4 regions of the Anaerobacillus sp. CMMVII genome follow, and region 3 is predicted to be linked to each of the others. Evidence: riboswitches for the same ligand, from Rfam matches in the RefSeq annotation. Region 3 holds a riboswitch; each other region holds the start of a gene.
What was found. A riboswitch is a leader RNA that binds a small molecule or an ion and turns the genes downstream of it on or off. The one in region 3 is predicted to bind thiamine pyrophosphate.
Positions count from the first base shown of each region.

Region 1: another riboswitch for thiamine pyrophosphate. It lies ahead of H1D32_RS08945 (Ykof family thiamine-binding protein); the one in region 3 lies ahead of H1D32_RS12505 (acetylornithine deacetylase).
Region 2: another riboswitch for thiamine pyrophosphate. It lies ahead of H1D32_RS01810 (thiazole synthase); the one in region 3 lies ahead of H1D32_RS12505 (acetylornithine deacetylase).
Region 4: another riboswitch for thiamine pyrophosphate. It lies ahead of thiT (energy-coupled thiamine transporter ThiT); the one in region 3 lies ahead of H1D32_RS12505 (acetylornithine deacetylase).

Region 1 is NZ_JACEHK010000004.1:89,528-97,825, forward strand. It holds gene H1D32_RS08920 (hypothetical protein) at 1-105, shown strand, start outside; gene H1D32_RS08925 (YecA family protein) at 87-764, shown strand; gene H1D32_RS08930 (hypothetical protein) at 786-1,037, shown strand; partial or broken gene H1D32_RS08935 (Rpn family recombination-promoting nuclease/putative transposase) at 1,246-2,147, opposite strand; gene H1D32_RS08940 (YjcZ family sporulation protein) at 2,490-2,582, shown strand; TPP riboswitch at 2,926-3,030, shown strand; gene H1D32_RS08945 (Ykof family thiamine-binding protein) at 3,255-3,857, shown strand; gene H1D32_RS08950 (ECF transporter S component) at 4,086-4,616, shown strand; partial or broken gene H1D32_RS25370 (ABC transporter ATP-binding protein) at 4,671-5,213, shown strand; partial or broken gene H1D32_RS25375 (energy-coupling factor ABC transporter ATP-binding protein) at 5,361-6,403, shown strand; gene H1D32_RS08960 (energy-coupling factor transporter transmembrane component T family protein) at 6,387-7,166, shown strand; partial or broken gene H1D32_RS08965 (prolyl oligopeptidase family protein) at 7,586-8,298, shown strand, end outside.
Region 2 is NZ_JACEHK010000001.1:322,799-331,096, reverse strand. It holds gene H1D32_RS01825 (CPBP family intramembrane glutamic endopeptidase) at 1-186, shown strand, start outside; gene H1D32_RS01820 (YdiK family protein) at 187-378, shown strand; gene thiH (2-iminoacetate synthase ThiH) at 601-1,707, opposite strand; gene H1D32_RS01810 (thiazole synthase) at 1,820-2,593, opposite strand; TPP riboswitch at 2,675-2,785, opposite strand; gene H1D32_RS01805 (MDR family MFS transporter) at 2,859-4,280, opposite strand; gene H1D32_RS01800 (redox-sensing transcriptional repressor Rex) at 4,555-5,190, opposite strand; gene moaC (cyclic pyranopterin monophosphate synthase MoaC) at 5,369-5,863, opposite strand; gene H1D32_RS01790 (ABC-F family ATP-binding cassette domain-containing protein) at 6,259-8,187, shown strand.
Region 3 is NZ_JACEHK010000009.1:2,675-10,972, reverse strand. It holds gene H1D32_RS12530 (DNA adenine methylase) at 1-818, shown strand, start outside; gene H1D32_RS12525 (protein NO VEIN domain-containing protein) at 870-1,631, shown strand; gene H1D32_RS12520 (VanW family protein) at 1,684-2,187, opposite strand; partial or broken gene H1D32_RS12515 (aldo/keto reductase) at 2,731-3,708, shown strand; gene H1D32_RS12510 (hypothetical protein) at 4,057-4,422, shown strand; TPP riboswitch at 4,618-4,719, shown strand; gene H1D32_RS12505 (acetylornithine deacetylase) at 4,840-6,126, shown strand; partial or broken gene tenA (thiaminase II) at 6,129-6,800, shown strand; gene H1D32_RS12495 (ABC transporter ATP-binding protein) at 6,793-7,557, shown strand; partial or broken gene H1D32_RS12490 (ABC transporter permease) at 7,554-8,298, shown strand, end outside.
Region 4 is NZ_JACEHK010000016.1:47,705-56,002, forward strand. It holds gene H1D32_RS20345 (PASTA domain-containing protein) at 1-616, shown strand, start outside; partial or broken gene rsgA (ribosome small subunit-dependent GTPase A) at 671-1,551, shown strand; gene rpe (ribulose-phosphate 3-epimerase) at 1,553-2,197, shown strand; TPP riboswitch at 2,206-2,314, shown strand; gene thiT (energy-coupled thiamine transporter ThiT) at 2,543-3,091, shown strand; gene H1D32_RS20365 (thiamine diphosphokinase) at 3,091-3,720, shown strand; gene spoVM (stage V sporulation protein SpoVM) at 4,013-4,093, shown strand; gene rpmB (50S ribosomal protein L28) at 4,229-4,417, opposite strand; gene H1D32_RS20380 (Asp23/Gls24 family envelope stress response protein) at 4,748-5,110, shown strand; gene H1D32_RS20385 (DAK2 domain-containing protein) at 5,214-6,890, shown strand; partial or broken gene H1D32_RS20390 (DegV family protein) at 6,908-7,764, shown strand; gene sdaAB (L-serine ammonia-lyase, iron-sulfur-dependent subunit beta) at 8,032-8,298, shown strand, end outside.

The DNA.
Region 1 (8,298 bases), on a different contig from region 3:
ATAGATAGTCCTAAGCTACAAAAGAGGTCCAACGTAATACAACCTGGATTAATCTTACTCAAGGACTACTCTATTTTTATGGATGTATGGACTCGTCTAGTCTAATAGAGAAGGTAGAAGGCCTAACAAAAGAAGAGTTTGACGTCTTACACTTTTTGGATGTCATTACATTTGCAAGTGACTATTACGAACAAGTCTCCTTAAACTATACTGGTTTGAAGGATCATCGCGTGTTTGATCAGAAGAAACTCATTGAAGAACATAAAATGAGAGCAAGTCTCGATTACTATTCGTTTACCAAAGCACAATTATTAGCCGCAGGGCAGCCTGACTACGTTGAAAAAAATCACGCGATGAAGGATTTATTAGATTTTCTAAAATATTACTATGAAATGAATAATGAAAACTTAGATGAAATTGCATGGCAATTAGTTACCATGATTAATAAAGATGCTCAACCTGCCATGGCTATTCAATATTTACAAAGCTGGATTGAGATCCCTTCTATGGATTTTTTACAGGAGCTAACAGGTAAGGTGATGAATGTATATAATAACACCCGTTTGTGGGTGTTAAAAGGACATACGCCCCATGAGGTTTCGCAAATCGGACAAAAACAATTACAACCTTTAGCTAAAGTAGCTTTTCCAATCGCTGCGAAAGCCGGAAAGGTTGTTCCTATGAGCAACTACACAAAAACAGGAAGAAATAATCCATGTCCATGCGGTAGTGGAAAAAAACATAAAAATTGCTGTTTGAAATAAAAAGACTAAGAGGACAAATTTATGGTACCAATTTCAATTGAAGAATTTGCAAAGAAGCACGTTAAAGCAAATAATAATACTGATAAAAAGAGTCTAAAAGAAAGCCTAATAGCAGCCGTGGAACGAAAAAAGGCAGGAGAACCTTGTATTTCTTGTGGACAACCCATCTGGGCAATTGGTTCAGCGCTAACTGGTTCCAATATGTGCTTTACCTGTACAACAGGTGAAACCGATCATTCAGAGGATTATGAAATAAAGGATGTTTGTTACTAATAGAAAACAAAACGGAACAATATTGTTTGTTCCCTGAGGGGGGACAAGGGGGCAGTATAGCTGTCGCTCTGTCCCTCTTCTTTGTGATTTTTCGATTTCTTATTTCGTATATCAAAGTACTGTAGGGGAAAATTGAAACACGGTTCTCTAGCTTCCTTAACACTTGGCGATAACCGATAAGGTAGACTAATCTTATAAAAGGTTTAATTTATTCAATTTGATCCTTTAATTTTTCAATTTCAGCCTCAGTTAGCCCAGTTAATTCAAGTATTTCTTTTCTAGGATAACCCTTAATCAGCATAAGTTTAGCAAAGTCAAGTTTAGCTTCGAACTTTCCTTCAATCTTTCCTTCAATCTTTCCTTCTATTTTTCCTACTGCTTTTCCTTTTTTCTCCCATGAAGTCATCAGTTCCATAATGTGGTTCACCTCATCATTTGGTATTTGCTTTAATTGTTCATTCAATTCGAGTTCTTCTATAGGACTTAATTTAAGATATTTTTCAAAGATACCAGCAACTAATTTTTGTTTCGCTGGGTCCAATTCTAATTTCAGCAACATTCGTAAAAATTCAAATTTAATTTTGACCTTTTCACTTTGATCGTAGCCCATTTTACCGAGTAATGCAAGGGCAACAGGGTTAGGTTGATTTATAAATTCTCTCCAAATTTTGCGCTTAAGGTGTACCGTAAAAAGTTAAATGAAAGCACTTCTTTAAATGGAAGTTGAATGTTAAAAGAGTTAATTTCCCCCTTCATTTCTTCATAGCTGTAAATAGCAATTGGTACAATTGGACAACGGAATTTTTCATAAAGACGGCTGAAGTAAAAAAACATGCGATCACTGAAATCTTCCTGAAAGGTTGCTTGTGTTTCAATATGGACAATAATAATTGTATTTTCACCCTTTAATTTTGTTTCAGCTAGAAGGTCAACTGCACCTTTGCGACCTTTTAAGATGTCGGTGTAAACTTCTTGTTGTAAAAAAGTGATGTGTTGATAATCTAGGTGTTCATATACGTCCGGGAAAAATGCTAGAATAAACTCCTCAAAAAAAGTGGTAATTAACTCTTTGAACCAACGGTCATGATCATTTCTTTCTTGAGTTTCCAATATCCTCACCTCTAATAGAACGTTTGTTCTAATTATAAAGTAAAAACAAACGTTCGTAAAGGGGGAAGCACGGGGACGGTTCTCTTGCTTCCTATGTTTAGCGAAACGAAGGAAGCAGCAGAACCGTCCCCGCGCTTCTTAAACTTTTATCGCTATAGTATTTTAATATAAAAAGCATGGGGACAGTTCTCATGTTTCTTTCGTTTAGTGAAACGAAGAAAGCAAGAAACCAGTTTTGAAAGTTTTTTGAACAATTAGGATAAATAACTATACAAAAAAAATAAAGCTACATAGTTTGTATATTGGGGTTACCCCACAATCTCTGAGAAGGTGGTGGCACTCATGAGCAAAGGCTATGCAGGTGCAGGATTTGCGTTAATCCTTGTATTGTTTATTTTATTAGTAATCATTGGTACAGCGTACGTTGGTTACTAAGCATTGGTAGAGAGTCAACACTCGTGTGTTGGCTCTTTTCTCTGATTTCCATATATATACGGACAAACTATGCTATCCTTCAAGAAGAGGAAGGGGACAGGTCTATCCCTCTTCCAAATTCGAAAAGTCGATAGAAATTTTGTATAGGTTGATAGAACCAGAATGAGACCGCTATAATGTAGCGAGGTATTAATAAAATTAAAGCAGTTCACTTGAGAACAAGGAAGTTTTCTAAATTTATTTCGTTTAGCGAAACGAAGGAAGCAGCAGAACCGTCCCCACGCTTCTTCATTGTTTACAAAAACAAAATAAAGAGGTAAAATCAGAGAAACTATATATGTCTGTGACGCACTAGGGGTGCATTAGCTGAGAGGCAGGATGAAATACCTGTTAACCCTTAAAACTCGATCTAGGTAATACTAGCGTGAGGAAGTGCATGTGAATTTATTGGATTCCTATCTTTAAAAGACGGTAATTCCAATCGATGATTATTCACTGCATCTTCTTTCGGGAGATGCAGTTTTTTGTTTTGTAAAAGGAGAATTTGCTTTGGGATATCTTCTTCTAACAGTTAGCTGTCTCGTTCCATCGACTTGTTTTGCTCTTATTTTATGAGGGGTGTGTCACTACATATGTTGATAGATTAATCGATAAAAAGAGGAGGAATTTTTTATGCAAGGATTAAGCTGTGGAATAAGTAGAATTGTAGGGTGTCGTTTTTCTATATATCCAATGACTGATAATTTTGTCGAGGTTATTACAACAGCATTAAAGGAAGTGGACAGTTCTAAGGTTTGGTCGGAAACGGATGATGTAAGTACATGTATTCGTGGAAGAAGTGAGCATGTTTTTGATGTGGCAAAAGCAATTTTTGTTCATGCAGCGAAAACAGGGGTTCATGTAGTATTTAATGGAACATTCTCTATTGGTTGTCCTGGAGATACTGCAGGAGATACGTATATGTCTGAAGACGATGTACGCCTTAACGAGGAAAAGGCGAAAGAAGAATCGATAGAAGTGGCAACACAATTTGCTCTCTATCCGATGAATAATCCAGACTACATGCAAGTAATTATCGATCAATGTGCACATGCACAAGAAATTGGAACATTTACAAAAGGAGTACATTATGCCTCCAGGTTAGATGGGGATGTTCATGATGTGTTCTATACATTAGAGCAATCCTTTGTTAATGCAGCAAAAACACATGAGCGTAGCCATGTAACGATGACAGCAGTAATATCAGCGAACAGTCCATCGAAAAAAGATAAATAATCATAATAAAAGGCTGTTTTCGCTAAAGTATGTTGCTTTCGTAAAAATCCCAAAAGCCGGATTTTTACACATAATTACTAAAATTTCACTACTTATTTAGTAAACTAGTGCTCTTTTCTTACTCAATTTATAGGGTGATAATCTTATTTTGAGGGATTTTTTCAATTATTTGAGGTTAAATAGCAACAATGTTTTAGAAAAGAGCCTAATAAAAAGGAGTTTTTATAAATGGAAATGAAATGGAATTTACGTGAAATTGTTTTAATGTCTATTCTTGGAGTTGTTTTCGCTGTTATTTACTTATTGTTTTTCTTATTCGGAACTGCTCTTACGAATGTATTAGCACCATTCGGATTAGGCCCATTTGGTTATGAAGTTATTTTTGGAGTTTGGTTTATTGTTTCGATCATTACCGCATATATCATTCGAAAGCCAGGAGCTGCATTGATTTCTGAGACGATTGCCGGTGGAGTACAAGTGCTTCTTGGCTCACCAGCGGGACCTTTGTTAATTGTCGCAGCATTTCTTCAAGGACTAGGAGCAGAAGCAGCCTTTGCAGCAACAAAATATCGTAATTATTCTACGAAGGTACTTGTCGCTGCCGGAATCGGCGCTGCTGTGTTTAGTTTTGGATGGGGCTTTTACCGATCTGGATTTTTAGCATTAGCTATGCCATTACTAACTTCTATGTTTATTGTTCGTGTTATTAGTGGAGCGGTATTGGCTGGTTTACTAGGAAAATGGATTAGTGAAAGTTAGCTGATACAGGAGTACTTAGAAGTTATGCATTAGGAAAGGAATGGCAAACAAAACGTGAGCAGAAAGCATCATAGTCAAGCTCTCATAAAACTGGATGATTTTTCTTTTGGTTATGAAGCGAACAAGGCACCTTTACTAAAAAACCTCTCATTTACGATTGGTGATGATGAGGCGATTCTCTTAATTGGCCCAAGTGGATCAGGGAAGAGTACATTGGCATTATGTCTAAATAGTCTTTATCCTGATGTAATTGAAGGCTGGACTGAAGGCGAAATTCATTATAAGGGGACACCTTTGCATGAATTTGAAAAAGGAGCCATAAATCAAGAAATTAGTGTCGTGTTTCAAGATCCTGAAAGTCAGTTTTGTATGGTTACGGTAGAAGATGAGCTAGCTTTTACGTTAGAAAATATTAATACACCTCGAGAAGAAATGCAGAAAAAAATTGATGATATATTACAGCTCGTTGGCTTGATTGATGTAAAATATCGTCCGATCCATGAACTGTCTGGTGGTCAAAAACAGAAAGTCGCTCTTGCTTCTGTCCTTTTATTAGAACCGACATTATTAATTTTAGATGAGCCTACAGCTAATTTAGACCCTGCTTCAAGATTTGAATTTACCCAAATCTTGAAGCAGTTAAAAGAAGAGCGTAATTTTGCTTTACTGATAATTGAGCACCATTTGGATGATTGGCTTCCAATGGCAGACAGAGTGCTTGCGATTAACTCAGAAGGCGAGTTAATGGCAGAAGGGACACCTCAAGAAATTTTCTATAATAGAATAAGTCTATTAAAGAACGAGGGTATTCATATTCCGAAGGTTGTAGAAACCGTCATTAGTACATTAGCAACAGACAATGGATCGAGTGCCGTAAAAGACTTACCATTGTCAGAAAAAGATTTAGCAACCTGGCTTCAAAAGATAGGAAAGCCATCAATTTTTATCCAAGAAAAAAAATCTAATTTAGTTCTTGATCAAATTGGTGATAATTTTGACGAAGTTTTATCTCTTTGTAATGTCTCCTTCTCAAGGGGAAAACAGTCGATCCTCACCGATATCAGCCTATCGTTAGCTAGAGGAGAGCTAGTGGCAATTGTCGGCCAAAACGGTGCAGGGAAATCAACATTATTGCAATTAATCGCTGGAATATTAAAAACAAGTCAGGATCACGTTTTCTCCTAAATAAAAAGTATGAATCTTGGTCAGAGAGAGAAATGCGAAAGGAAATGGGATTTGTTTTTCAAAATCCTGAACACCAGTTTATTACTGATACAGTGTACGATGAAGTTGGATTCGGTATGGTGCTGAACAAAACTCCTGAGAATCTACTAAAAGAAAAGGTTAATCAATTACTAGAACGTTTTCATCTCGTAAACCATAAGTGGAGTAATCCTTTTTCTTTGAGTGGCGGGCAAAAACGCCGACTAAGCGTGGCCACGATGTTAGATGAGGTACCGAGTGTATTGCTGTTTGATGAACCGACTTTCGGACAGGATGCAGAAACAACTGAAGAGTTGATGGAAATGATTGAATCGCTACGGAAGAAAGGAACTGCTATCGTTTTTGTTACTCATGATATGGATCTTGTTGATAGTTTCTGTCAAAGAGTATATGTCGTCAATCAAGGTAAGTTATCCTTCCAAGGAACCCCCGAAGAGTTGTGGGAAAAGAAGGAGCTCTTAGTAGAATCCCATTTAAGGTTGCCTTATCGAGTTCGAATGGAAGAAAGATTGCCTAAAGAGAATAAAAGCGGAGTTGAATTCATTCATGATTACGTCTATTAACCCATCGATGAAGGCTTTTACAGTACTTATCCCAGCTATATTGTTAGCGGTGAGCTATGATCCAATTACGCCACTTGTTTATCTTGTTTTTACGATTTTAGTTACCTTCCTCTTTAGTAATGTTTCTATAAAACGATGGTCAAAGATGTTTTTTCCCTTTATTCTGATCGCGCTAAGCTTTTCCTGGATGACGATTTTATATCCGAGTGATACATTTTCAGGTGGAGAGGTGTTATTTTCTTTTTGGCGATTTGAAATTACTTCAACAAGTTTAATGGCGGGGATTTCTTTAGGCTTACGCTCGCTCTCATTTGTTGCCTTGTCGTTATTATTTGTTTTAACAACTGATTCTACGAAGTTTATGCTCAGTTTAATGCAGCAATGTAAGCTTCCTCCTAAATTTACGTACGGTATTTTAGCCGGGTACCGCTTCTTACCAACATTTCGTCATGAGTTTCAAATCTTAAAGCAAGCACACCGTATTCGAGGTGTTGGTAGAGCAAGGGGACTGAAGGGCCGTATTCAAGAATTTCAACGATTTTCTATTCCTTTATTTGCAAATGCGATTCGAAAAGCAGAAAGAGTAGCAATTGCGATGGAATCTAAAGGCTTTACAGGCTCTAAAGAACGGACTCACTATCATGAAATGAAAGTCACAAAACGAGATTGGCTATTTTTAAGTGTATTCTTTACGATGGTTTTTGTTAGTGCTTTTATTTCCTATCAACTCGGCATGTTAAATCTATTAGGTTATCAGTTTTAAAATCACGGGGACGGTTCTCTTGCTTCCTTAGTTTCGCGAAACGAAGGAAGTAAGAGGTTTAAACTGAAATGATAAAACTCAAATAATCTACCAAACTAACCTTCTTAGTGTTAACTAGGAAGGCTATTTTTATTTTGATGTCCTCTTGAAAGCATAGAGACAGTTCTCTTTTTTTCTTTGTTCCTTTAGCAAAGCAAAGGAAGCGGCAGAACCGTCCCCACGCTTCCTTTTCATGAAAAAAAAGGGTTTTTTGTTTCGTATATCGAAGTACTGTAGGAGAATGAAAAAATCGAAGCGCGGGTTCTCTTGCTTCCTTTGTTTAGTGAAACAAGGAAGCAGCAGAACCGTCCCCACGCTTCCTGTAGAGGTGATTAATAATGTTTAAGAAAGATAATATTGTAGAAGACTTTCACGGAACAATGGTTGCAGATCCATACCGTTGGTTAGAGGACCCAACTTCTAATGAGACTATCGAATGGGGCAAAGAAATTGGTAAACAATGTGAAGCTTATTTTTCCAAAAAGTCTTCGCGTGATAAGGATCGTGAAAGATTAACAAGCCTTTGGAATTATCCAAAATACTTTGTACCTAATAAAGTGGAAGATGCGCTATTTTATCAAAAGAATGATGGCCTTAAAAACCAAGCAACTTTATACCGAAAGTTGGGAGAGGTAGAAACGGTTGTGATTGACCCTAATACCCTAAGTGAAGATGGAACTGTCGCAATGACAAATTTTTCAATTAGTGGTAATGGGCAATATTTAGGTTATGCTACTTCAACTCACGGAAGTGACTGGCAAGAAATTAAGGTGAGAGAAATTGCGACTGGTGAAGAACTGGTTGATCATATTCAAAATGTTAAATTCACACCGATTTCGTGGGCACCTGACAATTCTGGCTTTTTTATAGCCGCTTTCCAACACCAGGTACAGTAGCTGCTGAAGATGAAAGTAACTACAACCAAGTTTATTTTCACAAACTTGGAACGGCTCAAGAGGATGACCAACTTATTCATGAACAGCCTGAAGACAAAGAGTTATCGTTTTCACCGTTTGTAACGGATGACGAACAATATGTTTGCTTACATGTTTGGTTTGGGACGGCGACAGAAAATCGTTTCTATGTGAAGGAA
Region 2 (8,298 bases), on a different contig from region 3:
TATACATTTATGGGAATTGTCTTTGCTTTCCTTTATGTAAAAACAAAACGAATTATCGTTCCGATTATGGCCCACGTGGCATTAAATAGCTTTGTCATGATCGTACAGGTTATTTTTGGAGATCGTCTAATGGAACTTCAAAGAAAACTAGAGGAAATGCAAGGCTTTATTGGAGGACTACTATAAATGAGATCACCATTATTTTGGGGTACCGCCTATCTTTTAATGGGAGCTAGCTTTGTCTTCTTTGCCATTCAGCAAAGAGGTCGAACTGGCGAATGGGACCTCTTCACCATTGCCTTAATGGCTATCGCTACATACGACTTTGTGATAGCAATCCGGTACTTTACGTTTAAACCAAAAGCACAAGATAAATAGGGAAAGCGAACCTCGCGTTCGCTTTTTTTTACAATTAAAGGGTCTCAATATTTAATTTTACTTGAAGTGCCTCAACGCATTTTTCTTTTCATTCCACTAGAAATATCGGACTTATATCTCTTTAAAACAACAAAAAAACGGAGTAATATTCCATACTCCGTTCGTTGCTTATCTTTTCCCTTTTTTATTTAGGTTTAAGCTGTGAACTCTCCTCCACACCTTTTACACTAATAGCTCCCAATCCTTCAACACTGGCTGGTAGCCTTTATCTCGTATCATTTGTTGAACTTCTGCTAATGATCGTTCATCTGAGATTTCAAATTGTGCTGTACCAGTATCACATTGTGAATAGCCACCAACCTCAGTACTAGCACCTGCTGACATCTTCGTGACACCTAAGTATATAAGATTGTCTCTCAATTCTTGAGGTTCCCTTGTCGATAATGTAATTCCTGCTCGCGGTAAAAATAATCTAAATGCTGTAATCGCCTGAACAAGGTGACGATCCTCGACAATAGATCTTGGTTGATAGTCACCAAGATGTGGACGAATTCTTGGTAAGGATAAACTGATTTCTGCATCTAAATATTTTCTTTGCAAGTATCTTGCGTGCATAGCTGCAAAAAAGGCTTCTTTTCTCCAATCATCAAGACCTAAAAGAGCTCCAACATTAATTTGGCGAATGCCTGCTTCACACCCACGCTCAGGGGTATCCATTCGATAACGATAATCACGTTTTGGACCTTTTACGTGAACAGATTTATAGATTTCTTCATTATATACTTCTTGATAAACGGTAAGGCCGTCTACCCCCGCTTCAGCTAACTGTTTATATTCATCAGTATCTAAAGGGTTAATTTCAATAGCTACCGATGGAAAATACTTTTTCAGTACTTTCACAGCCTCAACAATATATGAAACAGGCGTAGATGTTTTGGACTCACCTGTTAACACTAAGATGTGCTTCAAACCTAGGTCTGCTAATGCTTTCGCTTCAACTTCAATTTGTTTCATTGAGAGCTTGCTACGTTGAAATTGGTTCGTCACACTAAAGCTACAGTAAGTACAAAGGTTCACACAATGGTCAGCAATATAAATTGGGTTAAAAAGTAAAATGGTTTTTCCAAAATGCTGAACTGTTAATTCATGAGCTTTTTGAGCAATATCCTCTAATAACCCTTCAGCCGCGGGTGATAACAGCACAAGTAAATCTTCAGGGGTCATTCGTTGCTTTGCCAAAACTCTCTTAACATCTATTTCAGTAAAGCCTTGAAAATAACTCTCAAAAGGCAATTCCTTTAACTTTTCATATTCATAATAAAAACTCACGGTAAAACCCCTCCCTAGTTTTGAGTTATGAGGGTTGAGTTATGAGTTATTTTAGGCTTTGCTTCGAAGCATTCCGGTTCACAACTCTTAACTCTTAACTCAAACCTGCAAATTATATTGATAAAAATCCTGTCAGTGGTGATGACGCTCTTGCTTGTCTAGCTACACTTCCAACTCCTGATAGATAAGCTGTTCGGCCTGCTTGAACTGCTGCTTTGAAGGCTTCTCCCATCGCTACTGGGTCACCAGCCGTTGCGATCGCTGTATTGACTAATACTGCGTCTGCCCCCATCTCCATTGCTTCACAGGCTTGAGATGGTTTACCGATCCCGGCATCAACGATTACTGGCTTTTCGCATTCTTCAATTAAGATTTGTATTAACTCTTTTGTTTTTAGACCACGGTTTGTGCCAATTGGTGCTCCTAGTGGCATAACTGCCGCAGCTCCTACTTCTTCTAACTTCTTTGCTACCATTAGGTCAGGACTCATGTAAGGTAAAACAATAAATCCTTCACTTGCTAAGATTTCCGTTGCTTTAATTGTTTCATAGTTATCTGGCAATAAGTATTTTTGATCTGAGATTACCTCAATTTTTATCCAGTTACCCATGCCCGCAGCGCGAGCAAGTCTTGCAATGCGAACCGCTTCTTCTGCTGTTCTAGCTCCTGAAGTGTTAGGTAAAAGAATCATCTCTTTTGGTATATACTTCATGATGTTTTCTTGGCTTGTTTGAAAATCAACACGGCGCATCGCCACAGTTATTACTTGTGATTTTGAGGAACTAATTACCTCTGGAATGAGCGCATCGTTATTAAATTTACCTGTTCCGATTAATAATCTACTATTTAGCTCTACTCCACCAATATTCAATAAATCTTTTGCCATTTTTTCTCCTCCTAAGGGTTGTTTTTAAACATGAAAAAAGCCACATCATCTAGATGCGGCCTTAAAGACATGTAAAGATCAAACTTACAATCACAGTCTTCCCTCCGCTGGCATGATCCAGATCAGGTTCACGGTCTGTGACGGAATAGTCATCCTCTCAGCCTAGTCCTCTAGGCTCCCGTAGCTGTAAAACATATTATTTTGTTTATCATACCATAGTTTTCAAAACTTTCTATACTAAATCGTTTTGAAATTAATATTTTTCCTACGCCGATAATGTTGTTTTACGTTCTTGTTTTTCAGAAGCTCTGCCTATTAGCAAACCTAGTGGTATCGTTAGAATGGCGATTACCCCTAAAAGCAAAAACCCTTCATTAATCGCTTGTAAACTTGCTTCTTCCATTGTCCCGACATTAGGAAATACTTGCACTTTACGAACCTCATAATAGATTGAGATAAAGACGATCCCTAGAGCTGAACTAATTTGCCTTAAGACGTTGTTCATTGCTGATCCTCTAGAAATAAATTTTTCTGGAATGGCATTCATTCCGGCAGTTGTCGCAGGCATGGTTGAGAAGCCTTGACCAATTCCTCGCAGTGCCATGAGTAAGAAAATCATAGCTAAAGAGGTTTCCATTGTTGTAAATCCTAAAGCAATTGTAGGGACAGCGATCATGACTAGACCACTAGTAACAACAAGTAATGGTCCTTTTCGATCGAGAAGTCGGCCTCCAATGGTCATAAATATGCCGGTGAAAAGCGCCGCTGGTAAAAATACTAGGCCTGTGACTACCGGCCCTAACCCGTACACATGTTGAATTAATAAAGGTATTAGAAAGATTCCTCCGAATAACGCTAATGAGGTTGAAATTGAAATCCAGACACTATATGTGTAAGCCTTGTTTTTAAAAATTGATAAATCTAATAATGGCTGCTCTTGATGGTTTTCAATTTTTACGAAGAGATATAGCGAGACTATTCCAATAATTATTAATGTAAGATTTAGAGGTTGTATTAGATGCTCTATTGCTGAAACTCTCCCTAATGCATATAGGATTGCTCCTACTCCCACTGTTACTGAAGCAAATCCCCATTTATCGAAGGTAATTCCTTGGACTCTGTTTGTATTTTTTAAGTACATTGCACCAATCAAAATTCCTAAAGCCCCTGTTGGTACGTTAACTAAAAAGAGCCACTGCCAACTGCCAGATTCAATAATAAATCCACCAATCGTAGGCCCAATCGTAGGCGCCATCATCGCTGCAACGCCCCAGATACCTGTGGCAAGTCCCCGCTCATGTCTTGGAAATACTTCAAAGATAAGTGCCATTGATAATGGCATCATAATTCCACCAGCGATTCCTTGAATGCCCCGGAAAAATATAAGGGAACTAAGGTCCCAAGAAAACGAGCCTAAAATAGAGCCGATGATAAAGATTACTAAACCGCTCAAATAAAGCTTTTTCTTTCCGAATTTATCTCCTAAGTAGCCGGTTAATGGCATGGTTATTCCCATCGTTACCATGAAGATTGTAATTACCCATCCGGTAGCTACCGCATCAGCTTCAAATACCTTCATCAAATGGGGAACTGCCGGATTTAACATGCTGTTGTTTAAAATAATTGTAAAAGTTCCTAATAATACTGCTATCACTACAAGCCATTTTTCAGGAAACAATTTTCTCATCTGTAGAATCCTTTCGTTTTTCGAAATATATTTTTAATCATACCATGAAAAATGAAATTTTAGTATAGAAGGGTTTAATAATCAAGGATTTTTTTACCAGTCATTTATAAAGAAGAAAAAACCCTAACTATCAGATTTACAATACTGAAGGTAAGAGTAATTGGATTGAACGTCTTTGTTATCTCCGTAGCCAAATTGATTCTATAATAAAAAAGGGTTACCACTGTTTAGACATGTGATAACCCTTTCATTGTATTTCGTGCAGGTACGACTCTTACATTGGATAATGCTTAAGAAAATAAATTAATGACTGAAGTTCAACCGATAGATCAATATGATGAACTCGGATGTTCTTTGGTACTGATAGTCTGGCTGGTGTGAAATTCAAAATTCCTTTTATACCACAAGCAACCAAACGATCTGCTACCTTTTGAGCAACGGATGACGGTACAGTTAATATCGCGACTGAAATAGAAGAGTCTAAAACTTTTTCTAAATCATCTAAATGATAAATAGGAACGCTTCCAAGCTCAGTCCCGACTTTATTTTCATCGACATCAAAAGCTAGTTCAATTCTTGTACTATTATTCTTTGAGAAATTGTAATGCAAAAATGCTGTCCCTAAGTTTCCGACACCGATTAGTGCGACATTCGTAACCTCATCCTGGTCTAATGTTTTTCTAAAAAAGGTTAATAGATAATTTACATTGTATCCATACCCCTTTTTCCCAAGTGCACCAAAGTAGGAGAAATCTCGACGAATCGTTGCTGAATCTACTTTTACGGCTTCACTTAATTCCGAAGACGAAACTCTTTGCTTCCCAGACGCTTGTAAATTTTCTAAAAATCGATAATACAAAGGCAACCGTTTTGCCGTTGCTTGAGGAATTTTCGTTTGATCGATATTCATTTTTCTGCCTCCAACCTGTACCTTCAACTAGATAAAGGGCAAAACAAAATCAATGGTTTAGGTGCTCATCCCCACTAATGCAAATCCTCATTTTCTATGTTTCATTGTTTACCAATTCACAAATCCTTGCTAATAACTCCCGGTTTTTCCCCTTTAGTCGGTACAAATGTTAATTGTTTTAGTCTACACTTTTCTCTCTTTTAAAATCTCCGCTTTTTCCACCTGTTTTTTCAACTAAGTATGTAGGTCCAATAACCATTCCTTTATCAACAGCTTTGCACATATCATAAACCGTTAAAGCAACAGCAGAAGCTGCCGTTAAAGCTTCCATTTCAACTCCTGTACTTCCCTTTGTTTTTACTTTTACGTAAATATTAAGCTTGTGATTGTCGTCTTTTGTAGACCAATCAAAGGTAACATCCACGCCTGTTAATGCTAGTGGATGACACATTGGGATCCAATCAGCCGTTCTTTTCGCAGCCATGACTCCTGCAACCTGAGCTACGCCAAGAACATCCCCTTTGCCCATGGATCCTTCTTTAATTTTTGTATAAATTTCTGCACTTACTTCAACACTAGACTTTGCTAAAGCTGTTCGAACCGTCTCATTCTTTTCAGAGATATCGACCATTTTTGCGCGTCCTTGTTCATTAAAATGAGTAAACGATGACATTTCAAATGTCCCCTTTCAATTCATTACAAATATATTGTACACCATTTTGTCAAATTTGTAATCGTTTCATAAATTGTAACGAAAATGAAATAATTCTCTTTTTTTAAGGGCTCTTTTCAAGAGTAATTCAATTTATAATCCATATTTGGTGTCTAAAGCCTTCAAATGTTAGAAAGGCTTCCCCGATAACTTAATATCTCTTCATTACTAGCTGTCTTAATGTTACTATCTTGAGGAAATAGCACTTACCTAATATTATTATCCATTCAACCGACGTTTGTTTTTTGGGGGATAAAAGTATTATTTGCTTGTCCATATTTGATTACGGTACACTAACGGTATGATTATAATTGTTTGTGCGTTAGATTGCTACTTAATGTTAGGGATGATGATAAATGATACTTTTACAATGCGTTCAATTGACAAAATCGTTTGGTGCTGAACCAATATTATCGAATATAAAATTAGAAGTCCAATCAAAAGATAGAGTGGCGATTGTTGGCCGAAATGGTGCCGGAAAATCGACGCTATTAAAAATTATTGCCGGAAAACTCTCCTATAATTCAGGGGATATTATTATACCTAAGGACGTTACTTTGGGCTACTTAGCCCAAGATACAGGCTTGGAATCTACGAAATCAATTTGGGATGAGATGCTTGCTGTTTTTGAACCACTAATTAAGATGGAAAAAGAGCTTCGAAGCTTAGAAACAAAAATGGCAGATCCCAATTGTATTAATAATGAAAAAGTATATGAAAAGTTATTATCAGATTACGATCTTCTTTCAGAAACCTTCAAAGAAAAAGGTGGTTATAAATACGAAGCAGATATCCGTAGCATCTTATCTGGCCTTCACTTTTCTGATAAAGACTATTCTACAAAAGTATCAACGCTAAGTGGCGGGCAAAAAACCCGACTTGCTTTAGGAAAACTTCTATTGACTCGTCCTGATATTCTCATTTTAGATGAACCGACAAACCACCTAGACATTGAAACACTTTCTTGGTTAGAACAATATCTCCTTCATTATGAAGGTGCAATTTTAATTGTCTCCCATGACCGCTATTTCTTAGATAAAGTGGCTAATGTGGTATATGAAATCTCAAGAACGAAAACGACAAAGTTTTCTGGGAACTATAGCTTTTATCTAGACGAAAAAGCGAAGCGCTACGAAATTGAAATGAAGCAATATGAAAAACAGCAGGGTGAAATAGAAAAACTTCAAACGTTTGTCGAACGCAACATTGCAAGAGCCTCGACAACCAAGCGAGCCCAGAGTCGGCGGAAGCAACTCGAAAGAATGGAACTCTTAGACCGCCCACAAGGCGATGAGAAATCTGCACGCTTTTCATTTGAAATAATGAAGCAAACTGGAAATGATGTCTTAAGAACCGAGCAGCTTGCTGTTGGATATCCAAATTCCAAACCATTATTTGAAGATCTTACTCTAGCGATTAACCGCGCTGAGAGTATTGCCCTCCTAGGGCCAAATGGAATTGGTAAATCAACTCTATTAAAGATTATTACAAAGCAACTTGAACCCGTTGCCGGAAAGATCAAATACGGTAGTAACGTCTTGATAGGCTATTATGATCAGGAACAAGCCAATCTTAATTCTAATAAACAAGTTTTACACGAGCTATGGGACGAATATCCATTAACACCTGAAAAAGAAATTCGTACCATTCTAGGTAACTTCCTTTTTAGTGGTGATGATGTCTTAAAAAATGTCTCTGACTTAAGCGGGGGCGAAAAGGCTCGTGTTGCATTGGCGAAGTTAATGATGCAAAAAGCTAACTTTCTAATCCTAGATGAGCCAACAAACCATCTTGACCTCGATAGTAAAGAAATTCTCGAAAGTGCTTTATTGGACTATCCAGGAACACTACTTTTCGTTTCCCATGACCGCTACTTCGTGAACCGGATGGCAACTCGGGTCGTGGAAATGACGAAAGAAGGTCTGATCGATTATATTGGTGATTATGACTACTATCTGACAAAAAAACAAGAAAACTTAGAACGGAAACAATTAAAAGAAAAAGAATTAGAGAAGGTTCAAGTACAAGAGGAACAACCTAATAAACAAAGTTTTTTACAAGATAAAGAAGCCAAGCGAAAAGAACGTCAACGCCAAAGACGTCTCGAAGAAATTGAACAAGCTATTGAAAAGCTCGAGTTAGAGCTTGCTGGGAAGGAAGCTGCCCTTTGTGATCCTGATGTCTACCAAGACCACACTCGAGTGTCTCAATTAAACAGTGAAATTGAAGCTCACAAACAAGAACTTGATGGCTTAATGGAAGAATGGAGTGAGCTTGAAGAATAGTTTAGAGTTTTGAGTTTAAGTTTAAGTTTTGAGTTTTGAATTTTGAGTTTTGAGTTGTTTTCAAGTAATGCTTCGGAGCTTTACTATCATTAACTCAAAACTCATCCCTCT
Region 3 (8,298 bases):
ATCGACGTTACAAAAGCGATGAAATCACAAAAGAAGACTTAAAAATAGAACTCGATCAATTGGTGGACCGAACCCGAACAGAAATTGAGCTTGCCATTCCCGCTACATTAGGGATTGATCGAGAAGTCTTAATCACAGAGCTGAAAAAATCAATACTTTCTAAATTCAACAATACAAGGAATAACGAACAAAAGAAAGGTGATTTGCCTGAAGAGGATTATCAAAAAAACCTAGAAGCGAGTATTCGTGCTAGCGTTTATACGTATTATCGTCATTTATATAATGAAAGAGCGACATATCAGATTAGCCATGAATTGCACATCGCTTTATTTTTCTACCTAAGGGAATTTTGTTACTCATCCATGTTTCGTTATAACAAAAGTGGAGGCTTTAATGTTCCCTATGGTGGTGCATCCTATAATAGCAAAGCCTTCATAAATAAAATCGAATACCTTTGGAATTCTGGCCTACAAGAGATTTTAGATCGGACAAGCCTATTTAATTTAGATTTTGAACAGTTCTTTGAGAATATTAGTATCGATGAACATGATTTCATCTTTTTAGATCCACCATACGATAGCGATTTCTCAACGTATGCAGGAAATGCTTTCGCAAGTAATGACCAAGAGCGCCTAGCGAATTACTTACTTACGAAATGCAACTGTCGTTTTATGCTGATCATAAAAAATACTGATTTTATCTATCAGCTCTATAACAAACCAGGAATTAATATTATCGGCTTTGACAAGGCATATAGTGTAAGCTTCATGGATCGAAATGATAAAAAGGTCGAACATATTTTAATTACTAATTACTAATTACTAATTAGTCATTGTTGCGTGAAGTTTTTTTACGAAGGGGGAATTGAATTGAGTAACTTCAGTGAAAAAGAAATCCTTTCAGTGGCCATTAAAATGTTAGAGGAAGTAGGAGAGATGTCGACTACTGAGCTGAAAGAAGCACTAATGGAGGAAATGAACCCAAGTGGAAATGATTTAGAAATAAATCAAAATAGAAACGATACAAAATTTGAACAAAAGGTGCGGAATATGGTTTCCCACCGGGATCATAATGACCTACTAAAATATTGTGAGTATGAGCGAAAAGGAAAAAATGGATTTTTACGATCTAAAACTGTCATGAATTTCCCTTATGAAGAAAAACAACAACAAGAAATTCAAAAACGAAAAGAAAAGAAGAGGAAGTTTCGAGCCCGAAAACTAAATTTTGACGAGATTAATGCTAGAAATAAAAGCATTGGCTTAAAAGGTGAAGTGTTTGTTCTTCAACATGAAAAAGATAGTTTGAATACTGAATTGGCTGAAAAGGTTATTCATGTATCTCTCGAAGAAGGGGACGGCGCTGGCTACGACATTCTTTCTTATGATGCAAATGGTAACCCGAAGTTTCTTGAAGTCAAAACAACGACAGGACCAAAGAATACGCCATTTTACCTATCTGAAAATGAAAAGGCATTTATCGAAGTATATAAAGAAGAAGCAGAAATCGTTCGAGTATATAATTTCCAAGAAGCATCGGGAAAAGGCGACATTTATCGTTTAAACGGAAAAGATTTCCTTAATCAAGTAACGTTACAAGCAATTGCATTCAAGGTTACCCTAAATGAATAAGCAAAAAAAGCGGTAGCCACTCTTGTGGCTACCTTACTTACTTTTAGAGATATTATAAAGGACTTTCGATTGGTGCATTGGGTACATTCCTAGATTTGAAATTGATTACGTCTGAGGAATGAATTGTAATGAGGAGTGAGCCCCCATAAACTTTTGCTCGAATTAAGAGTGGTTGATTATGGATATTTTTAAAAGAAAAATCAGCACCGTACCAACTTACTTGTGCATCCCGTCCTGGCGGTACATAAGGAACACGTTTACTGTGGGAATAACGTTGTACGATTTGTACTCCTGCACGGTCAACAGCATTGAACAAAGTAGAGGATACTTGGCAAATTCCACCACCAAAGTCTCGATAAACTCTCCCCTTAATAATAACCGGAGCAGGTAAATAGCCTTTCTCAAACGTTCTTTGCCCTACAACCTGATTAAAAGAAAAGACCTCTCCTGGAAAAACAACATGATTGTTAATAGCTTCAGAAGCCAGTTTGATATTTTGAACCCTTCCTTTCCTTCGCTGATTAAAATAGGTTATGTACTGACCAATTTGTTTCACACGAATATTTGCAAGTAATTCACTATCAACCTTAGGATAAATAGGAATGGTCGGAACAGAAATTTTTGTTGATCCTTTGCTATAAAAGTAGGTGTAAAAGTCATTTAAGAATGTTTGGCGATCAAGTTTATGACCTAGTTGCTCATCAACAACACCGCCGTAATCATCAATCCAAGCATTAATTGGGTCTTTTTTTATTTGCTGATCAAGTTTATCTAAAAATTGATCAACTTTTTCAACATCTATGACTGAATTACCAAGTATGGAGTGAAATTCAGAACGATTGACACTAGCAATCGTTTGCCCTTCAAAGAAATCAAGACATTGTCAGATACATTGAGTGTTTGAACAAAAGCAAAATAAGTGCAATACAAGCATATTTCATATTCAGAAACTCCTCCTAGTTTTAGTATGGGTAGGAAGAGAGCTTTTCATGAATTTTTATGTAAATTGAAAAATCTTTATCGTTTTCCTAATAATAGAAATCTATCATAGAAATGTGTATAATGATGTCCTAAGGTTAGCAACATAGGAGATGAGTGAATGAAAGTTATACCATTACAGCAGGCGACAAATTACATCTAGCAGACTTGTCTTTGGCTGCATGGGGTTAGGTGGCGGCTGGAACCAAAATCCGATATCAGAAAACGATATTTTACATGCTGAACGTGCCATTGATGCAGCACTTTCGATTGGGATTACCATGTTTGATCATGCCGACATTTACACGTTCGGCAAAGCAGAAAAAGTGTTTGGTGAAGTGTTGAGACGCAATCCAAAACTAAAGCAAAAAATGGTTATTCAATCAAAATGTGGTATTCGGTTTCCAGAAGGGGAAATTCCAAATCGGTACGATTTTTCTAAAGACCATATTATCAATTCCGTAGAAGGAATTTTAGACAGATTAGGCCTTGAGTAGATTGATATCCTATTATTACACCGACCTGATCCGTTAATTGAGCCCGAAGAGGTTGCCGAAACGTTTGAGCAATTAAAAAATTCAGGGAAAGTGACCCATTTCGGTGTCTCCAACATGAACGTTGCCCAAATGAAGCTATTACAAAGTTATTGTACAAGTCCACTTGTCGTCAATCAGCTTGAAATGAACTTACATAAACTTGATTGGCTTGAGTCAGGGGTATTAGTGAATCAAAAATCCGGCACACAATTTAACTTTTCTGAGGGGATAATTGAACATTGCTGCTTAGAAAATATTCAAGTCCAAGCTTGGGGAGCATTAGCCAAAGGAATTTATACAGGACGCGAAAAGGAGAATCCGACAGAAGCTTACTTAAAAACAAAACAGATAGTTGAGGAACTCGCCATTCAAAAAGAAACAACAAAAGAAGCCATCGTCCTTGGTTGGCTCATGCGACATCCTGCAATGGTTCAGCCAGTTATCGGCACCTCAAACGAAGATCGGATTAAAAAATGTAAAGATGCAGCAATGCAAGCAGAACTCATGACAAGATAGAGTGGTACTCCCTTTATGTCGCGTCTCGTGGCGAGCTAATGCCTTAAAGAAAGATTTTAAACACACTAAAATTTAGTGTGTTTTTTGTAACTAAACTCGGATAAAGACGACTATATTTTAAAATAGAAGTATAATATGTAATTATCTGATGTCTCTCACGACAATTTCACATGCATTTATTCTATAGGTTTTCTTTTTTCCGTCATAGGAGTAAATGTCACCAACTGCAAGATCGGGGGGATGCCGATTTACGTAGCCAATTTCAGAAAATCAAACGGTAGAAGGAGTGAGGGAGTTTGTTTTCTATTTTGTTACTACCTATTTTTATTATTGCATTCATTTTTTTACTTACTGCGGCAGGGATGAAAGGAAACTCAGAAAGAGGGGGAGAAGACATGATTAAAAATGTTTATATTTATCTAGTGTTATTTGCTACCTTAATGATGACTATAGGTGGAAGTGTTGCCGCTTTTATGGCAGTGGCTGATATCGTTGCCCCAACACCTTATTATCAATCATTTGAAGAATACAAGCGGTTTGGAGGACCTGGGTTTGAAAAGTCTCCAGAGCAACCAGCTGAAAAGTTAACCGAAGAAGAATTACGAATCAGTTATGATATGATGGTGAACTCACAGAAAGAAAATGAAATTGAACGCGCAAAAAATAATTTAGTAAAAAGCTTTGGCTGGATTATCATTCCACTTCCAATTTTCATCTACTTTCAACGTCGTTTAAATCGTAATAGTAGTACAAAAGAATAGGGGAATCGGGGTATGTGACTAGGAAATTCTAGTCACATATTTTGATTAATGAACTTCCTAATATATTATTTTCGCACTACATATAGATTGATATCACTCGGTTAAGGTAATGCAGTTGAAAAACTTTATTGAAAAAAGATCTCAAGTATGATAGAAATAAATAGTAATAGTTACTAATTCTTCAAAACTACATAATTACCACTCTAGGGGTGCTTTTATAGCTGAGAGAGACTGATGTCTTAACCCTTAAAACCTGATCTAGGTCATACTAGCGGAGGGAAGAAGTGCGGATACATATAGTTGGCGAGCTTATTTTTGCCTAATTATGATTGTCTATCTAAACCACTTCTTTATTGGAAGTGGTTTTTGTTGGCTATTTTCTTTTTGTTTTACATGATTTCCGAAAGGACTGATGAAATGCCAGAAAAGCTTAATCTTGTATTAGAGCAGATTGATGTACGCAAACACGAACTAATTGAGTTAACAAAAACACTAATTTCATTTAAAACGCCGGCACCACCAGCACGAAATACGAAGGAGGCTCAGGAATTCATTGCCGACTTTTTAAAAGAGATCGACTTTGACATCGATATGTGGGATGTCTATCCTAATGACCCAAATGTAGTAGGGACATTAAAAGGTACGAATTCTGCTACACATAACAGCTTAATTATTAATGGTCATATTGATGTCGCAGAAGTAAGTGAAGATGAAGCATGGAATAAAAGCCCTTTTAGTCCTTATGTAAAAGATGGTGCTATCATTGGTCGTGGTGCAGCAGATATGAAGGCAGGCTTGGCTGGTGCATTATTTGCCGTAAAACTATTACGAGAAGCTGGTATTTCCTTCCCAGGTGATCTCATTTTTCAGTCTGTCATTGGTGAAGAGGTAGGGGAAGCAGGGACATTACAGTGTTGTCAAAAGGGTTACAAAGCTGATTTTGCGGTTGTTGTTGACACAAGCGATTTGCACATTCAAGGTCAAGGTGGTGTGATTACTGGGTGGATTACGATCAAAAGTAATCAAACGTTTCATGATGCAACAAGACGAAACATGATTCATGCAGGTGGTGGCCTTTTCGGTGCAAGTGCAATTGAAAAAATGATGAAAATCATTTCAGGCTTGCAAGATCTTGAACGACACTGGGCTGTCACCAAAAGTTATCCAGGATTCCAACCTGGAACAAACACTATCAATCCAGCTGTCATTGAAGGTGGAAGACATGCAGCGTTTATCGCTGATGAATGTCGCCTTTGGATTACCGTACATTTTTATCCAAATGAAACCTACGAACAAGTAGCAAAAGAAATTGAAGATCATGTTTTACGTGTTGCCGAAAGTGATCCGTGGTTAAAGGAAAATGCACCTTTTTTTACTTGGGGAGGCACATCAATGATAGAAGAGCGTGGTGAGGTATTCCCTTCCTTAGAAGTTGATCCATCTCATCAAGCTGTTCAATTATTAGCTACCTCTCACGCAAATGTCTCTGGGAAAAAAGCGGAAATTGATGTTTCACCAACGGTAACTGATGGAGGCTGGTTAGGAGATGCGGGAATTCCAACCGTCATTTATGGACCCGGAACACTTCAGTACGCTCACTCAGTGAATGAACAAGTGTCAATCGATCAATTGCTCGAATTTACAAAAGTATTAGCGAAATTCATTTATAGCTGGACCAATACGAAAAAAGAAGGAGCTGTGTAACCATGAAGTTTAGTGAACGATTATATCAAGAGCTACAACCAATCTGGCAAGCAAATCACACTCACCCATTTGTACAAGAGATGGGTGCTGGGACACTACCAAAAGAGAAGTTCCGGTTCTACATGATTCAAGACTATTTATACTTAATCGATTACGCCAAATTATTTGCTCTTGGGGCAGTCAAAGCGAGCGACGTTCGGACGATGGGGCGCTTTGCTAGTTTGTTAGATTCCACATTAAATGAGGAAATGTCCTTACACCGCCAATATGCAGAAAAATTCGGAGTAACTGAACCGAGCTTGAAAATGCGGATCCTTCCCCAACAACTCTGGCCTACAGCCATTATATGTTGCAGGTAGGGCAAATGGGACTTTAGCAGCTCTTGTTGCAGCCTTACTACCTTGTATGTGGAGCTACTGGGAGATAGGAAAGGAACTTAATAAATTCCTGGCGCTAGCGAACACGAGTTATATGGTGAGTGGATTAAAATGTATAGTTCTGACGAATTTGGTCAACTTGCGATTTGGTGTATCGAACTCCTCGATGATCTCACAACTGGCCTTCCAGAAAAAGACTTAAAGAGATTAGAGGAAGTCTTCCTGAACACTACAAGATTTGAATATATGTTTTGGGATATGGCTTATCATCAAGCGATGTGGCCAACAAATGACTAAGTGTTCGTTAAAGTTTGAAGATGTATCATTTGCCTATGAAAATGGCCAAAAAACGCTTTTGAGTAAATTAAACTTTCATATCGACGAAGGCGAATTTGTTAGCATTATCGGTCCTAGTGGCTCTGGAAAAAGTACGATCTTCAAATTAATTACTGGTCTTGAAGAAGCAAAACAGGGAGACATTTTTATTAATGGCCAAACACACAAAAGTCGCTTAGGCCAGGTTGGATATATGCCACAACAAGATTTACTGATGCCTTGGCGAACGGTCCTTGAAAATGCCTCGTTACCTCTAGAAATCCAAGGGGTAAAAAAACAAGAAGCTAGTCAAAGGGTAGTAACCCTGTTAGAACAGTTCGGTTTAAATGGAGTTGAACACTTGTATCCAAGTGAGTTATCCGGAGGGATGAAACAAAGAATATCCTTCTTACGAACTGTCTTAAGCGGATCTAACGTTTTACTGTTAGATGAACCATTTAGTGCCTTAGATGCGATTACAAGACTATCGATGCAAGAATGGTTACTGACTCAATGGGAAACGTGGAAGCTATCAATTTTATTTATTACTCATGATGTTGACGAAGCATTGTTTTTATCAGATCGTATTTTTATCTTTACTGAACAACCAGTAACAAATTTTGTGGAAGTGAGCGTCCCTCTCGGTCGTCCACGGACAATTCGTGATATTCATGCTCCTGCTGTTATTGAAGTGAAAGAAAGACTCATTGAACAACTGCGAGCAAAGGTGACACTATGAAGCATGTTAATCAAACAGTTGCACCCATTCCTATTAGTTTTTTCTTCTTGATCATTTGGCAGGTAGTGGGGATTATTGTTGATTTGGCGTTTATATTACCAACACCAATCCAGGTGATCGTTAAGCTGTGGGAACTCAGAGGCGTATTATTTTTAGTTCATTTACCTGCAACACTCTCGATTATTATTGTTGGTCTCGCCTTATCGATCCTATTAGGTATAGGAATTGCCGTCTGGATGAACGTAAATAAAACAGCAGAGAAAGCATTTTATCCTATTATTGTCGCTTCACAAACGATTCCGATTATTGCCTTAGCACCAATTTTTGTTCTTTGGTTTGGATATTCAATATGGAGTAAAGTGGCGGTAACACTAATTATCACGTTTTTTTCCGATTACCGTTAGTACGTTCGATGGACTTCGCTCAAGTAACAAAGAACTGAGAGATTTAATGCTTACGATGGGAGCTAGTAAAAAAGATATCTTTTTTAAGTTAAATGTTCCTACTGCTTTACCGTTCTTTTATTCCGGATTAAAAGTCGCCGTTACCTTAAGCGTGATAGGCTCAGCCATTGGCGAATGGTTAGGCGCTCAAAGTGGTCTTGGCTATTTTAGTCGACGAATGATGACTCAATTTGATGGCGCAGGTGTATTTGCACCAATTGTCTTATTATCAGCTATTGGAATCGGCCTATTTTTAGCCGTCGTTTTACTAGAAAAATGACCTTACACTGGAGGAAAA
Region 4 (8,298 bases), on a different contig from region 3:
AAATATTGAGGAAGTCCCTAAAGAGTCAGATTCCATAGAAAATTTAATTATCGAACAACTACCATTACCTGGAGAAAAAATTGTTCCAGAGGAAACGGTTGTCATCTTAACCTATAGTATTCCTATGAAATTCAGCTTGGAAAATTTACATGGTCTCACTCGTCTAGAAGCAATTGAACGTTTAAATAACCTAGGATTAAACATCGATGTTAAAGAAGAGTACTCGGATCGAATTCCGGAAGATCATGTCATTGATCAGAAGCCAGCTAGAGAAACTATTGTACAAAAAGGAACGACTGTGACAGTGATTGTGTCACTTGGGCCAGAACCTGAACCGCCACCAGAGCCTATAAATACAGTAATTGTAGCTCCGGTGCCATTATCTCCAGAAGATGAAATGGCTGGAATAGAATACCCAGTTATTATTACCTATCGGGATTCTAATGTAAGCGAGCATACTCTTTTTGTCGAAAGAAACATCAGCAAACTAACAGAATTTCGTGTTCCTGTGACCATTAACCCCGGAGATAAAGCTGAAGTAATCAGGTATATTGCTGGTGAGCAATACGGTGATCCGATTATCCTAACCTATGAAGAGGCTTTAGCAAATCAATAAGGATAAAGTCGCCTGTTTTCGTTTCGATTCATGAAAGTAATTAAGGAGGATGCAATGCCTGAAGGAAAGATAATTAAAGCGCTGAGTGGATTTTATTATGTGGAAAGTCATGGAGAAATATATCAATGTCGTGCGAGAGGAAATTTTCGCAAAAAAAAGCTGACTCCTTTAGTGGGGGATATAGTTAATTTTGAGGCTGAAAATAAAACAGACGGTTATATTTTAGGGTTAAAGGATCGGTTCAATGAATTAATCCGTCCCCCTATTGCGAATGTAGAACAGGCAATTTTAGTTTTTTCAGCCATGGAACCAAAGTTTAGTACTCTTTTATTAAATCGCTTTTTGGTTCATATAGAATCAAATAATATTGAAGCCATCATTTGTGTCAGCAAAATTGATTTATTGAAGCCTGAACATCGTGATGAAATAAATCAATTTATTACCGACTACAAAAACCTAGGTTACACTGTATTACAACGTCAATATACATGGAAGAGCTAATTGAAGAAGTTAGACCATGGCTAGATGGTAAGACGAGCGTTTTTGCAGGGCAATCAGGTGTCGGTAAATCTTCTTTACTAAATTCGTTGAAACCTGAGTTGGAAATTGAAACAAATGAAATTTCTTCCCACTTAGGAAGAGGTAAGCATACGACAAGGCATGTCGAACTGATCCAAATTGGTACGGGTTTAGTTGCCGATACACCTGGTTTTAGCTCTTTAGAATTTGCTGATATTGAAGCAGAAGAACTGTCTGACTGTTTTCCGGAGATGAGGGAAAGAGCGCAGTTTTGTAAGTTTCGAGGCTGTACCCATTCATCCGAGCCTAAATGTGAAGTCCGTCAAGCTGTTGAAGCAGGGGAAATTACCACCTATCGATACCAGGATTATTTAAGCTTTTTAGATGAGATAAAACAACAAAAACGGAGGTACTAAGATGATTAAGATTGCACCGTCAATCCTATCTGCAGATTTTGCAAAACTGGGAGAGGAAATCAAAGATGTTGAAAGAGGAGGAGCGGATTATATTCATGTTGATGTCATGGATGGCCACTTTGTCCCAAACATAACCATTGGTCCACTGATTGTCGAGGCGATTCGGCCAATAACAACATTGCCATTAGACGTTCACTTAATGATTGAAAACCCTGATTTATATATTCCACAATTCGCGAAAGCAGGGGCGGATATTATTACGGTTCATGTAGAGGCATGTACACATTTGCATCGGACAGTTCAATTAATCAAAGAACAGGGAGTAAAAGCTGGCGTTGTTCTTAATCCAGCTACTCCAGTTGATACCCTTCAACATATTATTGATGATGTGGATATGGTGTTGCTAATGACAGTGAATCCAGGTTTTGGAGGACAGAAGTTTATCAAGCAAGTACTTCCGAAAATTTATGCGGTCAGTGAAATGGCTAAGTCAAAAGGATTATCAATAGATATTGAGGTAGATGGTGGAGTCAATGTTGAGACAGCAAAGCTTTGCGTTGAGGCTGGGGCCAATGTATTAGTTGCTGGTTCTGCTATTTACAATGAAGTGGACCGAGCAGCAGCAATAAGAGCAATTAGAGGGTAATAATAAAGTTTAACCACAAGGGGAGTCTTAAGAAGGACTGAGAGGGAACGTAGTGCCGTTCTGACCCATTGAACCTGTAAGTTAGTGCTTGCGTAGGGAGTGGAGGTTATATAAGTTAACTCAAGTAAAGAGTGTATTTCCTCAAAAGTATACAATCCTACCAATACGTTGAAACTAATCGTAATTTGCCGTGGGATTTTAGACCAGTAAGGGGAGCACTTATTACTTGAGTTATTTTTTTGATCAATAGTTTGAGCTAGTAGTAGAATGAATGATGATAGAGTTTCAATTTTTATTAAGAAAAAAACTACTTGGTATTAATTACATTCAAAGAAGAGGTGTTATATGAAAAGGCCAGTTTTACATCTTACTGAAATTGCCATGATGGCAGCATTAGCAATTATTTTAGATTTTGCTTCAATTAAAGGATTTTGGGGTTATGGTGGCTCTGTCTCACTAGCGATGGTACCAATATTACTCATGGCATATCGTCGTGGATTATCGGCAGGTTTAGTTACCGGTTTTATAGTTGGGGCTATCCAAATGTTTTATGGATATTACTTCCATCCAGTGCAAATATTTTTAGACTATGCGCTTGCTTATACTGTTGTTGGTTTTGCAGGAATATTCAGCTTTTCATCGACGATGTCGTCAACAAAACGTATTTTCGTCATTGTTGGAGGAGTTTTCCTAGGTTCTTTCCTTCGTTTTATTGTTCATTTTATCTCAGGTGTAGTTTGGTTTGGTAGTTTTGCTCCAGAAGGAATGAACGTTGTCTGGTATTCCATCATATATAATACATCATATATGCTACCTGCATTTTTACTATGTGCCGCTGTTTTAGTTCTGTTGTCTAATACAGAACCAAGACTACTTCAAGGAAATCAAAAATAATGAAGAACATTAACATTGTGGCAGGGGGACCTTTTTCAAGTCTCCCTGTTTTACGTCTCGACTCAAATGAAATTTGGATAGCTGTTGATCGTGGATTAGAACATCTATTGCGCTACGACATCGAACCTGATTATGTCCTAGGTGATTTTGATTCGGTGTCACCTAAATTAATGAATAAGATAAGACAACAACGTTTTAAACAATTTCCTGCCCAAAAGGATGAAACAGACCTTGAGCTAGCTATATCCTATGCATTAAAGGAGAAGCCGGATATTATTAATGTTTTTGGTGCAACTGGTGGTAGATTAGACCATGGACTAGTTAATTTGCAGTTGTTATTAAGAAGCATTGATCGTTCCACTACAGTATTTATGATCGATAATAAAAATAAAATCACTTTAAAAAAACCAGGTATGTACTCGATAAATAAAAGTGAATACAAGTACGTGTCATTTCTTTCGTTTTTTGAAAAAATTGAAGGATTAACCTTACAAGGGTTTAAATACCCTTTAACTCTTGCAACATTAGAATGTGGTTCAAGTCTATGTATTAGTAATGAATTAATTTTGGATATCGGTACTTATTCGTTTTCCTCAGGCATATTAATAGTGGTAGAAAGTTGCGATTAGACAAACTATCAAGGTTATAAAATGAATTGTATAAAAATAGGCTTAAGTCTAGCGAGAAGTGAGGAATGAATAAATTTAGAAGTACTTGTAACTTTATGAATTTCATAATTCAATATTTTCGCTATCTAGTTGATATAGCTCAGTTAAGGTAATTATGAAATTCACTCAACTTAGTAAAAAAATAGGTACTATTTCAGAAATGCTGAATATACTTATTAATAACTGAGGACTTTTAATACTTTATTCATTTGTAGTGCCGTAGACGACAAACTCATGTCGAGGAGGGAAATTTATGAAATTTTATACGATTAAGCTACCTAAATTTTTGGGTGGATTTGTAAGGGTGATTTTGAATTCATTTAAAAAAGGTTAACAAAAAAGCACCACGTAGGTGCTTTTTTGTTTGCGCTATGGAAATAATAAATTTTACCCGGGTAAAATTTAAGTTTTAAGTATAAGAAAAACGAAGGCCTTCGCCAATAAAATTGACTACAAGCCGTTTTTCAAATTATACGCGTTCAACTTTGCCAGATTTTAAAGCTCTAGCAGAAACGTATACACGCTTTGGCTTTCCATCTACCATAATACGTACTTTTTGTACGTTTACGCCCCACTTACGCTTTGTTTTGTTCAATGCGTGAGAACGTTTGTTTCCTGTACGAGCTTGTCTTCCAGTAATTACACATTTACGTGCCATGATTGCACCTCCTTGTAAACCATGAGATGACACTCAAATTCATCTTATAAATACTTGATAATATTAGCATAGTAAAAAAAAGATTGCAAGGGGTTTTAAAATAAATATCAAGGGAAGATACTTGACAGCTATATCGAAAAAGATATACTCATAAAAGTAAATGATTTATTAGGAATAGGAAAACCTTAGAATAGGACAAAAATGTCAACGTGGAAAAAGTAGCAGATGACAAATACGCATTTTAATAACAGTTTTCTTTTAAATTGTGGGTAATTATAGTAAAATGTGATTAGCCATGAAGTACACTCTAAATAAAGGGGGATATCGATCGTGTCAATTAAAATGAAAACACAATTAGGTGTAATTGATGTTGCAAAAGAGGTTGTAGCCGTTATTGCTGGTGGTGCTGCAATTGACTGTTATGGAATAGTAGGTATGGCCTCACAGAAACAACTGAAAGATGGACTTAACGAGCTTTTAGGTAAAGAAAACTTTACTAGAGGTGTAGTTATTCGTGAAGAAGAGGATGAAATCCATATTGATATGTATATTATCGTTAGCTATGGAACAAAAATCTCTGAAGTAGCGCATATGGTTCAAACAAAAGTGAAATATCAGTTGGAGCAAATGCTAGGTTTAACTGTAGATTCAGTTAACATTTTCGTTCAAGGAGTTAAGGTTACAAACCTATAGGGCATGTTCAAAATGAGGACAACGAAAGGCTAGAAAAAAATCTAGAGCTACGTTACCGAACTTTTGAGCGTCCTCTACTAGTATATGTTAAGGAGGAACATGAGTGACACTGAAGAGTTTAGAGGCTGAAAAATTAGCCCAAATGTTTATAGAAGGTGCAAATAATTTAACGAAGAATGTAAAGCTTGTTGATTCGTTAAATGTTTTCCCAGTTCCAGATGGTGATACAGGGACGAACATGAATTTATCGATTACATCTGGCGTAAAGGAAGTACAAAAACAAGTTCCAGAACACGTTGGCAAAGTAGCAGGCGCTTTTGCGAAGGGTCTACTGATGGGAGCAAGAGGTAATTCAGGTGTAATTTTATCTCAGCTTTTTAGAGGGTTTTCCAAGTCTGTTGAAGGCAAAGCTACGTTAAATGGAAAGCAATTTGCTGATGCTTTTGGAGCTGGTGTTGATATGGCCTATAAAGCAGTTATGAAACCTGTGGAAGGAACGATCTTAACTGTTGCAAAAGATGCAGCAAGAAAAGCGCAGGATGCTGCCAAACGTTCTGATGATCTTATTACAATCATGGAAGCTACCCTTCAGGAAGCAAGAGCTTCGTTAGAACGCACACCAGATCTATTACCAGTATTAAAAGAAGTAGGTGTTGTTGATTCTGGAGGTAAAGGCCTAGTAATTATTTATGAAGGCTTTTTAGCAATAATGAAAGGTGAAAAGATCATTAATCTGGTCCAAGAAACAGCTTCAATGGATGATCTAGTAAAAGTACAACATCACAATGCTCAAAGTCATATGGCCACTGAAGATATCGAATTCGGGTATTGTACAGAAGTAATGGTTAAATTTGAGCAAGACAAGCTTGAACAAAATCCTTTTGATGAGCAAGCTTTCCGAAATTTACTCGATAACCATGGTGATTCACTTCTAGTGGTGTCAGATGAGGACTTATTAAAGATACATATTCATGCTGAACAACCTGGTGACGTAATTACTCATGCCCAAAAATACGGTAGTTTAATTAATGTCAAGATTGAAAACATGCGTGAACAACATACTCATCTGTTAGAAGAAACAAAAGCCGTTTACGAGGAGAAACCAGAACCGAAGAAGGTACTTGCTGAATTTGGTATCATCACCGTGGCTATGGGGGACGGTATTGCAAAAATGTTTAAGAGCTTGGGGGCTGGAGTTGTCATTGAAGGTGGACAAACCATGAATCCAAGTACTGAAGACTTTGTAAAAGCCATTTCTGATGTTCATGCCAAGAAGATTATCATCTTACCGAATAATAGTAATATTATTATGGCGGCAGAGCAGGCAGCTTCAGTTGTTGCAGAAGAAGTTGTTGTTATTCATTCGAAAACAGTTCCACAAGGACTTGCTGCACTGTTGGCATTTAATCCAGGATCTGATCTTGAAACGAATGCAGAAGATATGAGAGAAGCGCTAGCAGCTGTCAAAACTGGACAAGTAACATTTGCTGTCCGCGATACTAGTTTAGACGGTGTTGAGATTAAAAAAGATGATTTTATGGGAATTGCAGAAAAGAAAATTGTCTCTTCTGGCCCAGATCGCCAAACTGTTACCGAAGAATTATTAAACAATTTACTTGATGAGGACTCGGAGATTTTAACAATCATCCGTGGTGAAGATACAACAGAAGATGAAGTAGAACAACTTGTCGCTTTTGTTGAAACGCATTATGCGGATGTAGAGGTTGAGGTTTATGAAGGCAATCAACCACTGTATTCCTACATTTTTTCTGTTGAATAAGACTAAGGAGGATGCATATGGCCAAAGTAAAAATTATTACTGATAGTACTGCTGATATTCCCAAAACGATTGCTGAAGAATTAGACATAACAGTTGTTCCTTTAAAAGTTTTATTCGGTGAAGACACTTTTGAGGACGGTATTGACATTACCGCGTCAGAATTCTATGAAAAGTTAGCGTCATCTCCAGTCAGTCCAACAACTTCTCAACCAACACCATATCAATTTGAAGAGGTTTATCAAGAAGCTGCCAGAGAAGAAGACACCCAAATCATTTCTATCCACTTATCTTCGAAGTTAAGTGGGACATATCAATCGGCTTATATTGCTAGAGATGTAGTTAAAGACCAAATAGATGTTACTGTTATTGACTCTAAACGAGCTTCTATTGCAATCGGTCAAATCGTAGTCGAAGTTGCCAAATTAGCGAAAGCGGGGGCGACCAAGGAGCAATGTTTAACTAGGTTAAATGAATTATTGAGTACATCAGTTATTTACTTTATGGTAGATACGTTAGAATTTTTACAAAGAAATGGTCGTATTGGCAAAGCATCCGCTCTATTTGGTTCGTTATTAAAATTAAACCAATCCTTTCTTTAAACGAAGATGGAGAGGTTTATCCTTACGACAAGGTCCGCGGGCAGAAGAAAGCTTTAGCTAAAATTTATGAATTTATTGAGAGAGATTTTGGAACACAAGCAATTCATATTGGTATTTCTCAAGCGAATGCCCATGAAAATGCTCTAGAAATAATGACAGAGCTGAAAAGCCGTTTTAATGTTAGCACAGAAATCATTACCGATATCGGTCCTGTCATTGGTGCTCATGTTGGTCCTGGAACTATTGCTATTTCAGTTTCTCAAGCTAAGGAATAAAATTAAAGGCGCTATCCATTCACTAAGTACAACAAATGTAAGTTGTTGTCTATTGGAAGGATAGCGCTTTTATTTTTGATTGTTGCTTTTTAATTAAGTTAGTAAAAAAACGGATCATTGTTTAGCTTCTCATTCAATTAAATAACAATATTTAAGAGAAGTAGTATTACATAAAAATATCTTTTTGATAACAAAAAGGAAATATTCGATTATAATAAAATTACCTATAGAAATGTTAGAAATAAAATGCTGTTGGGGGTTTTTACGATGAAGTTTAGAACGGTTTTTGATATTATTGGTCCGATTATGATTGGTCCTTCAAGTTCACACACGGCAGGTGCAGCAAGAATTGGCAGGGTTGCAAGAACTTTGTTAGGTAGACAACCTACGTTTGCAGAAATTTCCTTTTACGGTTCATTTGCAAAAACCTACAAAGGTCATGGGACAGATGTGGCAATTGTCGGTGGAATATTAGATTTTGATACTTTTGATCAGCGTATTAAAAGCTCTTTACAAATTGCTAAAGATTTAGGT